2 regions of the Glutamicibacter sp. NPDC090743 genome follow, and region 2 is predicted to be linked to the other one. Evidence: predicted binding sites of a transcription regulator. Region 2 holds the regulator's gene; the other holds the start of a gene.
The links. The regulator Rex, encoded in region 2, represses fermentation and respiration genes when NADH is low (regulators of the CRP and FNR family bind a similar motif). The targets are predictions, from matches to a motif close to CTTGTGAANNNNTTCACAAG.
Positions count from the first base shown of each region.

Region 1: ACIQTS_RS09610 (glyceraldehyde-3-phosphate dehydrogenase) is a predicted target of Rex. The motif match lies at 3,495-3,514, and genes of this name have one in related genera.

Region 1 covers NZ_JBIVXE010000004.1:179,915-187,332, forward strand. Annotated here, with positions in the region: gene ACIQTS_RS09585 (Nif3-like dinuclear metal center hexameric protein) at 1-212, shown strand, start outside; gene ACIQTS_RS09590 (VOC family protein) at 225-608, shown strand; gene ACIQTS_RS09595 (YaaA family protein) at 683-1,462, opposite strand; gene ACIQTS_RS09600 (dihydrolipoyl dehydrogenase family protein) at 1,580-3,022, shown strand; RNA gene rnpB (RNase P RNA component class A) at 3,095-3,450, shown strand; gene ACIQTS_RS09610 (glyceraldehyde-3-phosphate dehydrogenase) at 3,670-5,127, shown strand; partial or broken gene ACIQTS_RS09615 (winged helix DNA-binding domain-containing protein) at 5,566-6,498, shown strand; gene def (peptide deformylase) at 6,511-7,083, opposite strand; gene ACIQTS_RS09625 (acyl-CoA dehydrogenase family protein) at 7,108-7,418, opposite strand, start outside.
Region 2 covers NZ_JBIVXE010000001.1:1,820-9,237, forward strand. Annotated here, with positions in the region: gene ACIQTS_RS00010 (potassium transporter TrkG) at 1-413, opposite strand, end outside; gene ACIQTS_RS00015 (acetoin utilization protein AcuC) at 619-1,788, shown strand; gene ACIQTS_RS00020 (ArsR/SmtB family transcription factor) at 1,890-2,327, shown strand; gene gdhA (NADP-specific glutamate dehydrogenase) at 2,518-3,861, shown strand; gene ACIQTS_RS00030 (helix-turn-helix domain-containing protein) at 4,118-4,342, shown strand; gene ACIQTS_RS00035 (30S ribosomal protein bS22) at 4,482-4,580, shown strand; gene ACIQTS_RS00040 (HAD family phosphatase) at 4,683-5,489, opposite strand; gene ACIQTS_RS00045 (glutaredoxin family protein) at 5,552-5,797, shown strand; gene ACIQTS_RS00050 (redox-sensing transcriptional repressor Rex) at 5,825-6,499, shown strand; gene ACIQTS_RS00055 (hypothetical protein) at 6,606-7,382, opposite strand.

The DNA.
Region 1 (7,418 bases), on a different contig from region 2:
ATCTGCGCCACCACCCGGCAAGCGAGGCACGCGAAGCTGCCAGCGGCGGGTTCCCTTACCTGATCGATGTCTCCCACTTCGCTTCGGAATGGGTCTGGCTGTCGGCTGGTGCCCGCGCCTTGGGCAACGTGCTCAACGATCTTGGGCACACCGTGGAGATCGAGGTTTCCCAAGTTAATTCCGATCCATGGGACTTCGTGCTGACTCCTTAGTCAGTGAGTTCCATGCTGCATCATCTGGAAATATGGGTTGAGGATTTGGCAGCCAGTACAGCTTCCCTGGGCTGGCTGCTCACTCGCCTTGGCTATGTGGTGGATTCCCAATGGGCTGATGGCGTCAGCTATGCCCGCGACGGATTCTATATAGTCCTGGAATCCGGACCGGATGCCAAAAAGCAACGGCATGACCGCCTGACTCCCGGGCTGAATCATTTGGCTTTCCATGCTGGCACCAGGCAGGCGGTGGAAACGTTGGCTTCCCAGGCGCTGGATCACGGATTCACCCTGATGTTCCCGGAGCTGCACCCGTACGCCGGGGGACCAAAGCACTACGCGGCGTACTTGGAAGATGCTGCCGGATTCGAGATTGAACTAGTCGCAGCGCTTTGACGAAGCCGCATTAGCCATGCCAGCACGCTTCATCGGCAGGGCACCAGCCGCCTTCGGCGACTTGCCCAAGGACGCTAATTCACTGTGGTGAACTGGTGGTCCTCCGGCAGCAGGATGTTCAGCGCCAAGCCCTTCTTGTCTTCGACGAGGGACGCTTCCCACTTGGTCTGGACCAGCTCGAGCAATTCTCCAGGGTTTTCCGGTGCGACCGGTTGCTGGACCAGGAAACCGGCGACCTCTCCGCGGGTGTGCTTGGCAAAGTGCGAGACCACCTTCGGGACCCCATTGCGCATCTGGAAGACGTTGACCGCAACGGTGTTGCCATTGGCCGGCTTGTAGGCGGCCGCATAGGTGCTCGATCGCGCGTCCACGATCAGCTGGTCGCCGGCCACCGCATCCAGCACCGGAGCCAGGCGCTTCTTCCACCAGGTGGCCAGCTTGCCCAGCGGCTCGAGCTTGACCGACATGGATAAGCGGTAGGGCGGAATGCGATCGCCAAAACGCACGGCACCCCACAGGGCGGAGACCACGATGATGGATTCATCGGCGCGCTGCTGCGCTGCTTCATCCAGGTTCGCGTAGTCCAGGGCCTCGAAGAGCACCCCCGAGTAGATATCGTGCGCCTTGGCTGCGGGCTCGGTGTGCAGATTGATATTCCGCGCTACTTCCTTGGCCAGCGAGGCTCCGACTCCCAGCAGGTCCATGGCATCTTCGCGGGCTGAGACTTCAGCAAGGGCGTCAAGCACCAGGCGGCGTTCCCCGGAAAGCTCCGGAAAAGACAGGTCCTCGATTTCGAACGGAGAACCTTCGGCGTGGGCGGTCTTGCCTTCGGAAGGCGGCAACAAAATAAGCACGCGTTCCAGCTTATCGGAGTTCACCTGATCTTCTGCCCAGGGCATGTACCCGCAGAGCAGATCTGGCTAGGCTGAACCCACTACCCAGCAGCGCTTCACGCAGAGCAAGGACAGAGCATGCCCCAGCAGAACTCAAGAGCTAGCCAAACTGCCTCCGGGCAGCACTGCGACTTCGATGTGATCGTGATCGGCGCCGGGCCGGCCGGGGAGAACGCCGCCGACTATGCCACCCGGCAGGGCCTGAAGGCGGCCATCGTCGAATCCGAGCTGGTGGGCGGGGAATGCTCGTATTGGGCATGCATGCCTTCCAAGGCCCTGTTGCGCAGCGGCGATGCGCTGCGCGCGGCACGCCGGGTTCCCGGGGCCCGCGAAGCGGTGACTGGTGCGCTGGATCCCGAGGCGGTGCTCGCGCGGAGGGACGCCTTCACCAGCAACTGGGATGATGCCGGGCAGGAACGGTGGCTGCGCTCGGCGGGCATCGAGTTGATCCGCGGCCGGGCGCGGCTTTCCGGGCGCGGCCTGCTGCAGGTGGCGGATCGCGAGTACTCGGCCCGGGCCGTAGTCCTGGCCACCGGATCCACTCCGGTTCTGCCTGGGATCGAGGGTTTGGCTAAAGCCAGGCCGTGGGGCACCCGGGAGGCCACTGCGGCCAAGGCGATTCCGCCGAGGCTGGCCATCATCGGTGGCGGAGTTGCCGGGGTGGAGCTGGCCTTCGCTTTCGCCTCCCTCGGGTCCAAGGTCACCATCCTTGCCCGCGGGTCGTTGTTGGGCCGCGAAGAGCCGTTCGCCGGCGAGCTGGTGGCCCAGTCGCTGGCCGAGGCCGGGGTAGTGGTGCACCAGGACACCACGCCGTTGCAGGTCCACCGCGATGAGCACGGGATAGCCGGCCTCCAGCTGCCCGGAGGATCCCTCGTGGAAGCCGAGGAAGTGCTGGTCTCCACCGGGCGGCGGCCGGAGATCGGGAACCTGGGACTCGAAGCTCTCGGGGTGGACCCGTCCCGGCGGCTGCAGGTCGATGACACGATGCTCGTGGCGGGCACCGACTGGCTCTACGCCGTAGGAGATGCCAGCGGGCGCAGCCCGCTGACCCACCAGGGCAAGTACCAGGCCCGGGCCGCGGGCGAGGCCATTGCCGCGAGGATCAATGGAACCGGGGTTCTCGATGCGCCCTGGGGCAGGCATGCGGCCACGGCGGACCACCATGCGGTGCCGCGCGTGGTCTTCAGCGATCCGCAGATCGCCGCGGTCGGACCCACCGAACGCCAGGCCCTCGACGCCGGCCTGCAGATTTCGGTTATCGAGCACGATCTGGGTGCGGTGGCCGGGGCGAGCCTGCACGCCGACGGGTATTCAGGGCGGGCCAAGCTGGTGATAGACCAGGCGCGTTCGGTGATCGTCGGCGCCACTTTCGCTGGCCAGGATGCCGCGGAACTGCTGCATGCGGCCACCATTGCGATCGTCGGCGAGGTCAGCCTGGACCGGCTGTGGCATGCGGTCCCCGCCTATCCGACGATCAGCGAAATCTGGTTGCGGTTGCTTGAGGCGCAGCGGTTCGGGTGAAGCCGGCTGTGATCGAATCAGCGTTCGGAAGTGGTCTGCAGCCCACGCCCAACGCATTAGACTGGTAGTGAATGGGATGGCCAGACGGTCGCGTGGCAAGCAATTGCCCCGAGGAACGTCCGGGCTCCGCAGAACAGGGTGGTGGGTAACGCCCACTCGGGGTAACCCGCAGGCTAGTGCCACAGAAAATAGACCGCCAGGATTTCCTGGTAAGGGTGAAACGGTGGTGTAAGAGACCACCAGCACCCCAAGTGATTGGGGTGGCTAGGTAAACCCCACTCGGAGCAAGGTCAGACAGACTGCGTTATGAGGGCTGTTCGCCCCATGCAGTCGGGTGGACCGCTAGAGGCTGCCGGCAACGGCAGTCGTAGATAGATGACCGTCCCGCTTCGGCGCGACAAAACCCGGCGTATCGGCCATCCCATTCACACTCTTCCTTCCTGCGATTGCGCCGGCATCAGCCCTTAGTGCGCTGGTGAGATGATTCACAGTCCCCGATCCTCAGTTTTTCTGCGCACGGTCTAGAATGGATCATGTACTTACGAGGATGATCCTGTTACCTCGTGCCACCGCAAAAGCAATGGTGCTTCCCACGGTGCCAACCGACTTTATGGATCTGCGAGTCGGCTGAATTGGAAGGATTTTCTGTGACCCAGCAGTCTGTCGTTGCCCAGCAAGAATGGAGCGGGCGCGAAGAGCTCGCCGAGGCCATGATCCCACTGATCGGACGTCTGTACCGCAAGAACAATGTGGTGACCTCCGTCTACGGCCGCAAGCTGATCAACCAGTCCGCCATCGACATCATCAAGGCCCACCGAGTAGTGCGCCGCATCGATGGCGAAGAGCTCGACCTGAACGACACCAAGGCCATCCTGGATGCCATCGAGGCCCTGAACGTCGGTTCGGTAGCAATTGACCTCGGCCGCGTGAACAAGAAGTTCAAGGAATCCGGTTCCGCTGATCTGAACGCCTTCCTGGCCGATGAATTGGGCGAGAAGGTTGGCCAGGCCGGCGCAACCGACGCTGAACCCCAGGACGTTGTCCTCTACGGCTTCGGCCGCATCGGACGCCTGCTGGCCCGCATCCTGATCGAGCGTGGCGGCTACGGCCTGCGCCTGCGCGCCATCGTGGTCCGCAAGGGCTCGGATGACGACATCGTCAAGCGCGCTTCGCTGCTGCGCCGCGACTCGGTGCACGGCCGCTTCGAAGGCTCGATCACGGTCGACGAGGAAAACAGCACGATCCTCGCCAACGGCACCCTGATCAAGGTCATCTACTCGAATGATCCGACCACCGTCGACTACACCGAGCACGGCATCGACAACGCCATCGTGGTGGATAACACCGGCCGCTGGCGCGATGAGGCAGGACTGTCCCAGCACTTGGCTGCCAAGGGCGTTTCCCGCGTTCTGCTGACCGCACCGGGCAAGGGCGATCTGAAGAACATCGTCCACGGCATCAACGATTCGTGGATCACCGCAGAAGACAAGATCGTTACCGCTGCATCGTGCACCACCAACGCCATCACCCCAGTGCTCAAGGCCCTGAACGACAAGTTCGGTGTTACCCACGGGCACGTCGAGACCGTTCACTCGTTCACCAACGACCAGAACCTGATCGACAACTTCCACAAGGGCGAGCGCCGCGGCCGTTCGGCAGCGCTGAACATGGTGATCACCGAAACCGGTGCCGCCAAGGCAGTGGCCAAGGCCCTGCCGGAGTTCGAAGGCAAGCTGACCGGCAACGCCATCCGCGTACCGACCCCGGATGTCTCCATGGCGATCTTGAACCTGAACCTGGAGAACGGGACCACCAAGGAAGAGCTCAACGCCTACCTGCGTGAAACCTCGCTGACCTCCAGCTTGCACAAGCAGATCGACTACATTGATTCGCCTGAGGTTGTCTCCACCGACTTCGTCGGCTCGCGCCGCGCCGGCATCGTTGACGGCCTGGCCACTATCGTGTCCGGCAAGAACGCTGTCGTCTACGTTTGGTACGACAACGAGTTCGGCTACTCCTGCCAAGTTGTTCGCGTCATCGAATCGATGGCCGGCACCCACCCGGCTGCAGTGCCTGCAGTGAAGGCTGAAGCCGTCACCGCCTAGGACCCCGCTGCTTGCAGCTGAAGGGACCATCCCAACGCATTGCGCGCTGGGATGGTCCCTTCGGCTATTCCATCCGGGCGGCACGACGCCCTCCAAAAGGGCCTCCCGGGTCCAGCGCACCAACGAGAACCAGCACCTGGCCAGCACCTCTCCAGCAAAGTCCAGGCAGGTCTCGACCTTTGCGCGCATCCGGGCTTGGAGGTCCGTTTCCACCTGCGCCGCCCCTGCGTCAACGGCGACTGCAGGTGCGCCGCTTCGCGGGCACCTCTGGACCCCCGCACTGCTAGGCTTTAGGCCATCAAGCATTGGATCGAGGTTGGTTAATAGACAGTACCCGGACGCTGGCGGCGCGCATGGCGAGCCAGCTGCTACTGGAGCCGGCAGAATCCGTACTGCAGGCCGCAGAACACATGCTCGCGTTCCAAGTCCCAGGACTTCGCTGCAGGACGCTACGCGCTGGCTCAGCGCTCCGCAGCGCAAGAATCCCGCCAGCAAGTCGATGCGCTCTTCAGCGAAGGACGGCTCATGCGGTCATGGACCATGCGGGGCACGCTGCATATCTGCTTGGCCGAAGATGCGCGCTGGATGACTCGCGCAACACGTGAACGCACCTTGCGCTCCTCGGCCACAAGGATGCGGGGACTGCAGATCGGCACCCAGGACATTGACCAGGCAGCTGGCATCATCAGCGCGCATCTGCAGGAGCACGGGCAAGCCAGCCGCTCCGCGCTCTTCAAGGCACTGAACCAGAATGGAGTGGAGACGGGCCAGCAGCGAAGACTGGTTATCCTGCAGGTCCTCGTCCTGGACGGGTTGATCTGCCAGGGGCCCATTCCACAAGACGCGAAACTCATCGCGCAGGACTTCGTGCTCGTGGATGAATGGATTGCAAGTCACCGGGAACCAGAAGATCCGTTGGCGCAACTCTTGCGCCGGTACCTGCACTCGCATGGGCCAGCTACCCTTCGCGACGCAGCCTGGTACACGGGACAGACGCTGACCACCATGAGAGCCGCCGCAGAAGCACTCGGCGGCTTGCTGGCGGACGCAGGCAACGATGAGCGCGGAGAGGGCTACTGGGTCATCGCCGGCAGCCGCGCCCACCGGGAGCTTGAAGCGATGGAGCCCGCCGGGCTGCCACTGCGCCTGCTTGGTCCCTTTGACGAGTACTACCTGGGCTACGCGAATCGCACGCTGGTAGCCGACGAGCAGATGGCTGCGCAGATCCTGCCCGGCAAGAACGGCATGTTCCTGCCCTTCTGGCTAGAACAAGGCAGGGGTTCGAAGGTCTGGAACGCAGAAACAGCGCCCACCGGCAAAATCGGTGCGGCGCTGCATCAGCGGTATCTGGACTTCAAGACTGCCCGGTAGGCGGCGGGAAGCCTAGTGGCCGAATGGATCCTCATCGGTACCCGGCAACCAGGTATTGCCAGGCACGCCCCAACCCAGAGCCTTCTTGGCCTTCTTCCACTTCTTCTCCCAGCGTGGCTGCAACTTGTCCACGTAGAGGTAGCCATCAAGGTGGTCGTACTCGTGCTGCATGATGCGCGCGAACCAGCCGTGCGCTTCGAAAGAGATCGGATTGCCGAACTCGTCGAAACCCTCCACCTTCGCATAGTCAGCACGCTGCAGAGGGTAGTTCAACCCGGGCACGGACAAGCAGCCCTCGGAGTCGTCATCAGCATCCGCAGGAGCCTGCGACACCTTTGAAAGGGTCAGCTTGGGGTTGATCACTACGCCCCGCTCGGGAGCATCGTCCTGGTCAGCGAAGACGTAGGTGAACATGCGCAGGCCCAAACCGATCTGCGGAGCCGCCAGGCCCACGCCATGCGCTTCATCCATGGTGAGGTGCATATCGGCAACGAGCTCGCGCAAGGCGCCATCAAACTCGGTGACCTCCACCGCACGCTTGTGAAGTACAGGTTCTCCGTAAACAGTGATCTGCCGAATAGGCACGTGATCGGTTCCTTTCAAAAGTGCTTAGAGTGCTCGTCCAATAGTTTCACGCATGATCTCGCTTGTGCCACCGAAGATGGTCAGCAAGCGGGAGGCAGTGAAGGACTGGGCAATCGGGTACTCCATGATGTAGCCATAGCCGCCATGCAGCTGCAATGCCTGATCGGAAAGCTTTTTAGCGCTCTCACTAGCCCAAAGCTTGACCTCGGCAGCCTCGGAAGGATCCAGCTCGCCGTCGTTGAATGCCAGGACGGCCCGGTCCACGAAGCTTTGGGTGACATGCGCCTCAGTCTTCAGGTTAGCCAGCTCGAAACGGGTGTTCTGGTACTCGGTCA
Region 2 (7,418 bases):
ATCAGCTTGGCTCGCACGCCCAGCTTGCGGGATACCGCCAGGGACATGATGGAGGCCAGAGTCAAAATGCCCAGGCCGCCCATGAACGTTGCGACCAGCATGATCAGCTGACCGGCGAATGACCAGTGCACAGCGGTGGAGACGGTCGTTAGGCCAGTAACGCAAACTGCCGACACAGCGGTGAATAATGCGTCATGCAGCGCGGTGGCTTCCCCCGTGGCCGAGGAAAACGGCGCCGCGAGCAGGGAGGTGAACAACGTGATTGCCAGCAAGAAGGCGCCAAGAGTCAAGCGCGCGGGGGAGCGCACGGTGAAGTCCGCAACTGCGATGCGAACGGTCAGCCATTTCTTGCGTCGCTGTTCGCGCATTTCAGCTGCCCGGGCGCTGGGGCCCGATGCACTGGCTGTGCTCATTTATTACTCGCCGTTTCCTGGGGAACAGTTCTTTGCCATGAGGATTTGAAGTCCTTCTAGTAATTTACGCGTTTCCACCGCTAAACGCTTGTGTTGCCCGGCTAAAGACCCGACAAGCCGCGCAAACTGCCATGAATTCATGAGTTGGGTCACTATCGGGTAGCCTGAAATCGTGTTAGATCCGCAGCATGCCCCACGGCCCACCATGGTGATGTGGGATGAAGAGTATCTGAAGTACAAATTCAGCGACTGGCATCCCATGCACCCTTCACGGCTAGAACTGACCTATCGGCTCAGCGATGAGCTGGATATCTTCGATGCGCCGAACGTCACGATACAGGCTCCGGATATTGCCGACGATGCGGTCATCGGCTCCGTCCATGACCAGAGCTATATCGATCAGGTGCGGCGGGTGAGCAAGGATCCAACACTCGTTGCCGAAGAATTCGGCTTGGGCACCGAAGACGACCCGGTATTCGCCGGGATGCATGAAGCCGCCGGGCGCATTGTTGGCGGTTCGGTAGCAGCGGCCCAAGCCATCATGGACCAAGACGTGGTCCGTGCGGTGAACTTCGCCGGTGGCATGCACCACGCCGCGAAAAGCAAGGCCAGCGGTTTCTGCATCTACAATGACGCTGCTGCCGCGATCCATCGCATGCTGGAACAGGGTGCCCAACGCGTGGTCTACATCGATGTGGACGCGCATCATGGGGATGGCACCGAGTCGATCTTCTGGGATGACGAACGCGTGCTGACCATTTCCATCCATGAATCCGGGCTGTCGCTGTTCCCCGGTACGGGATTCGCCAATGAAATTGGCGGCAAGAACGCCGAAGGCAGCGCAGTAAATGTTGCTCTGCCGGCAATGACCGGGGACTCCGGGTGGATGCGTGCCTTCCATGCGATCGTTCCGCAGCTGGTACGCGCTTTCAAGCCGGAAATCATCGTCTCCCAGCACGGTTGCGATGCGCACCGCGATGATGACATGACCAATTTGAAGCTGTCTGTTGATGCGCAACGCCAGGCGGCCCTGGACATATCCCAGTTGGCAGATGAGCTGTGCGAAGGCCGGTGGTTGGCTACCGGAGGCGGGGGATACAACGTCACCGCCGTCGTGCCGCGTACCTGGACCCACCTGACGGCGATTGTTGCCGGCAAGCCGGTGCCGTTGCGTACCTATGTTCCCGAGACCTTCCGCCGCTACGTTCTGGAAAGGTACGGCCGTGCCATGCCTTACCTCATGGGCGATGACGCTCAGCTGTGGTGGCGCAATTGGGAAGTCGGCTTTGATCCGGCCGATCCGGTAGACCGAACCATCATTGCTACACGCAAGGAGATATTCCCGCTTTTCGGGCTCGATCCATGGTTCGACTAGCCTCGCATGGCTGCGGCCACCGGAGACAGAGGCGAGACTTCACAGCATTTTAGGCATGGAAATCGATTGCCAACCGTTCATATGCCGTTAGGGTTATGTGTGTGGCAATTGATGAAGTGTTTTCGGCGTTGGCTGAACCAACCCGACGAAAGATTATAGAAGCGCTCAAGAACGAGCCGAAAGCAGTGGGCACTCTGGTCACTGAACTGGAGATCTCGCAGCCGACTGTTTCCAAGCACTTGAAGGTGCTGCGCGAAGCTGAACTCGTGAGCATGGCCGCTGCCGGGCAGCGGCGCATCTACAGCATTGATACCTCAGCGCTGGAAGACCTCGTGCGCTGGTGCGCCGATTTGGTACCTGCCCAACCGGAGGGCCAAGAGCTGGTAACCACGCAGGCCGAAGCCGAGGGGCAGCTGGCAGCGGTATCGAATCCAACGGCTCAGCAGATCGGGCGGCGCGTTGGCCAAGGCCTGGAACAAGTTACTGGACGTGCGCAAGAGTTTTTCGAGAAACTTCCGCGGTTCGGGCGTCGGCGCTAGCTCTTGTCCAGTCATCGGCGCTGCAACCGTGCAATATGGTCAATCTTTTAAGTTACGCGCGCAATCCTGTTTTATAACATGAAAATTTTGTTCAGAATGCCCAGCATGGCATTCTCGTGTGCGGGGCAGTGACGCCGGCAATGAGGCCCCTTGTGCGCCTGTGCCTGCCCCAAGTGATGAGGAGAAAAACTTGGATAAGCACTTAGCGACGATTCGCGACGAAGTCTTCCGCCGCAATCCCGGCGAAGCAGAATTCCACCAGGCCGTCACGGAAGTATTCGACAGCCTTGAAGCTGTATCGGTCAAGCATCCTGAATACGCCGAAGCCGCAATCCTGCAGCGTTTGTGCGAACCTGAACGCCAGATCATCTTCCGAGTGCCATGGGTTGACGACGAAGGCCGCGTGCAGATCAACCGCGGCTTCCGCGTTGAATTCAACTCGGCTCTGGGCCCATACAAGGGCGGTCTGCGTTTCCACCCATCGGTTTACCTTGGCATCGTCAAGTTCCTGGGCTTCGAGCAGATCTTCAAGAACTCCCTGACCGGCATGCCCATCGGCGGCGGCAAGGGCGGCTCGGACTTCGACCCGCGCGGCAAGTCCGATGGCGAAGTCATGCGCTTCTGCCAGTCCTTCATGACTGAGCTCTACCGCCACATTGGCGAATACACCGACGTGCCAGCCGGCGATATCGGCGTTGGCGGCCGCGAAATCGGTTACCTCTTCGGCCAGTACAAGCGCATCACCAACCGCTACGAGTCCGGTGTGCTGACGGGCAAGGGCTTGAGCTGGGGCGGTTCCCTGGTTCGCCCGGAAGCCACCGGCTACGGCGCAGTGATCTTCACTGAAGAAATGCTCAAGACCCGCGGCCAGACTTTCGATGGCCAGCGCGTGGTCGTTTCCGGTTCGGGCAACGTGGCAATCCACGCCATCGAGAAGGCGCAGGCACTGGGAGCGAAGGTCGTTACGGCTTCCGACTCGGCCGGCTTCATCGTTGACGAGGGCGGCATCGACCTGGATCTGCTGCGTCAGATCAAGGAAGTTGAGCGCGGCCGCATCTCCGAGTATGCCGAACGCCGTGGCACCAAGAAGGTGAAGTACGTTGCCGGTGGCAGCGTCTGGGACGTTGCAGGCACCGTGGCGCTGCCCTGCGCAACCCAGAACGAATTGGGCGCTGAGGCCGCAAAGAAGATGGTTGCTGCTGGCACCATCGCAGTGGCCGAAGGCGCCAACATGCCTACTACCGCTGAAGCGACCTCGATCTTCCAGGATGCAGGGGTGCTCTTCGGCCCGGGCAAGGCTGCCAACGCTGGTGGTGTTGCTACCTCGGCTCTGGAGATGCAGCAGAACGCCAGCCGCGATGCATGGAGCTTCGAGCACACCGAGCGTCGCCTGACTGAGATCATGGTCGGCATCCACACCAGCTGTGCTGCTACTGCAGACGAGTACGGCATGCCGGGGAACTACGTCGCCGGCGCCAACATCGCGGGCTTCGTGAAGGTCGCAGACGCAATGCTCGCACAGGGCGTCATCTAATAATCTGCAGCGCTGCAATCCGCGTGAATTCATTGGGGACCCGGTGAAATCACGCGGATTGTCTCGTTCAGGCATCAAAAAATGTGATTCAGATGGTCACGTGTGTGTTTCGTGATGCAAAAGTTACAAAAGTGCGATTAGACTAGTACAAAGCGAACGTGAACCTGAACCGCCGATGTTGATCCAAAGTCGTGTAAGTTCATCTTCGCAAAATTAACGCGACGAATAAGAGATCAGCGTCAGGAGAATATCCCGCATGACGGATAAACAGAATTTTGCCGGAGCCCGTTTCATGACTGTGGCCGAAGTGGCCGACATGATGCGCGTTTCCAAAATGACCGTTTATCGGCTGATCCACGCCGGTGATTTGCCTGCTGTTCAGTTCGGTCGCTCCTATCGCGTTCCGGAAAACGCCGTGGAATCATATCTGAATGCCGCGGCCATTGATCCGCAGCACGGTACCGGTTCTTACGGTCGATAGTCCGCGCGATGGTCAGAGCATGACCGAAAAGCGGGTAATCTGTTAAGGAACGTTTAACGTCCGGTCAACCTTGTCCTTGGGCTCGCGCGCAAGCAGGCATTTGGGGTTGACGCATTTATTTAGTTTGTGAGGAACCACTATGGGCTCTGTTATCAAGAAGCGCCGCAAGCGTATGTCGAAGAAGAAGCACCGCAAATTGCTTCGTAAGACCCGCCACCAGCGTCGTAATAAGAAGTAAATCTACTTCTGAGCATTTGCCGCTTGGCAATCATCGCCACCGCTTCACAGTGAAACTGTTGAACGGTGGCGATTGCTTTAGCCAAAGCCGCCCAGCGCCGGCCTAAGAGCCGGAACGGCGCAGAATGGACCGTCGCGCCGCCCAGAGCGCACCAAGCACTCCAGCGGCCTTCAGGCCTAGTTTGGCGGCTCGCTGGCCGGTGCGGAAATCGTAGACCTGCCAGCCGCGGCGCTTGGCGTAGGCGCGAAGCCGCGCATCGGGATTGATGCATACGGGGTGTCCCACAGCTTCAAGCAAGGGAACATCATTGTAGGAATCCGAGTATGCCCATGATTTCGACAGCGAGATGCCGCGAGCCTTCGCCAGGGTGCGCACCGCTTGCGCTTTTTCCGCAGCGTGCAGGATCGGGCTGGCCAGCGCTCCGGTGTAGAAACCGTCTTCGCTGGCCACTACAGTGCCCAATGCACCGGTAAGTTCGAGACGTTGCGAGATGACATTCGCCACTTCCAGGGGAGTGGCAGTGACTAGCCAGACTTCACGGCCCACCGTCCGATGCTGGCGAGCAATGGCTACCGTACCGGTCCATAGCTTGGGTTCGATGTATTCGTCATAGATCTCGTTGCCGATCTTCTCGATCTCGGACACCGGGATCCCTCGGACCATCATCAACGCACGGTCGCGAATCTGGTGAATGTCCCCTAGGTGCTCACCGCGCGCGGCGAAGCGCAACTGCTTGAGCGCGAACCAGAGGATTTCGCGGAATTGGAAGAAGCGGCGCTCATGCAGTTTCCGGGCCAGCAGATACAGCGATGCACCGCGCACAAGGGTGTTATCTACATCGAAGAAAGCGGCGACCGTGTCCGGAGCCAGGGCGGAATTCGGGCTGGGGTGATGATCGATGGAAGACATTTGATCCAGTTTATTTCATTGCCAAGTTTAAGGGCGGTTACGGCTCGTGAGATTATAGGCAGGTGAGTACTTTGAATCAGATCCAGCTGTTGGTTCGAGAAGGCTGCCACCTGTGCCAGGCCGCACGCGCAACCGTGGCCGAGGTGACTGGCCGGTTGAATATGGAGTTTTCCGAACTGGATATTGACCAGCACCCTGAATTGCTGGCCAAGCACCACGAGGAAGTGCCGGTTCTGCTGATCAACGGAGAAGTCCGCGACTTCTGGCACATCGACGCACAGCGTCTGGAACGACTACTGAGCAGCTAGCCGCTGCCGAATAAATGAAAATGCGTTGTGCTCTTCAAGAGCACCGAAAAGTGCGGGAGAACGAAGATGTCAGAGCTTGAAGCCCGGGTCCTGCCTGAGGCCACGCTGGCTCGACTGACCCAGTACTTGCGCGCGCTGAACGCCTTGGAAGCCCAGGGCCTGGAACGCACCAGTTCCGGGGTGCTGGCCAAGGAAGCTGGAGTGAACCCCTCCATCCTGCGCAAAGACCTTTCCTGGTTGGGTTCTTACGGAACCCGCGGGGTGGGCTACGTGGTCCGCGAACTGGCAGAACATATCAGCCGCACCCTCGGCCTGAACCAGGACTGGCGTGTGGCCATCCTCGGCGCCGGTAACCTGGGGCGCGCGCTCAGCGGATATGCAGGCTTCAGGACTCGTGGCTTCAACGTCAAGGCGATCCTGGATATCGACCCCGCACTGGTCGGCAGGCCGGTCGGCGAGCTGCACGTGGAAGCGATCGCGGACTTGGCCGCAGTGGTTGAACGCGAAGAAATCAACATCGCTGTTCTGGCAATTCCGGGCGATGCTGCGCAGGACCTGGTCTACGAACTGGCCGCGCTTTCGGTCCGCTCGGTGCTCTCGTTCGCACCGATGCCGCTTCGCGTACCCGCGGGCATGAACCTGCGGCGCGTTGATCTTTCCACTGAATTGCAGATCCTGGCATACCTCGCCGTTCAAGGCTGAAGCCGCGCAGACGAGAAAAGGCGTAGCCGCGTTATCCTTTGGGTGGATGGAGCGGCTACGCCTTTATTGTCCCTGCAGGGCCTCGCGAAGAGGCTCGGCCATGCGTTTAGCGGAAGCCGGCCAGGCGAGCCTGGCGGCGCTGCGCAATGTATTGCGAAGAAGGGCGCAACCAGGCGAAGACCACGCCTGCAATGCCCAACAAGATGCCCACAACGTAGACAGCGTTGATAATTCCGGCTTGAGTGTCAGCGAACATGCTGATCATTGGAACGATAGTCACCAGATTCAGCAGTGAAAGCGCACCGAGGATCGTGGCGATAATTCGCATGGCGCCCACGCCGCGGCCAACGAAGAAGCCCACCAGGAAATACAGGGCCAAGGTGATGATCATGGAGATAATCACGAAGGTCGACATCATGGAATTGACCTGGGCCATGAAGGCCTCAGGGCTTGCCATCATCTGTTCAACCAGTGGATCCTGCTCCATGCCCGGGGTGCTCTGCATCTGGTTCTGGAACTCTTCTTGCACCAGCGACCACTGCTGGCCAATCATGTTGGCCATCATGTTGGAGTTGGTCATCAGCCAGCTGGCGAGGGCACTGAAGATGCCCGCGAGCATGATCAAGCCAAAGGCGATAGCCAAGGTCCGTGGCCGCTCGGTCGGCGGCTGCACGCCGGCGTAACCTCCCTGCTGGGCATAATGGTCGTAGCCCGGTGCCTGCGGTTGCCCGTAAGGATTCGGATTCTGGCCGTACGGGTTCTGGCCGTACGGCGAGGGCTGCTGGCCGTAGGGGTTTTCGCCGTACGGGTTCTGCGATGAACCCTGGCCGGAAGGGCCCGGGTTGTAGGGCTGGCCCGGCTGGTTAGGATCGTTGTCGCTCATGATGCGTCCTTCTGGGTCGAACAGTCTTATTAACTA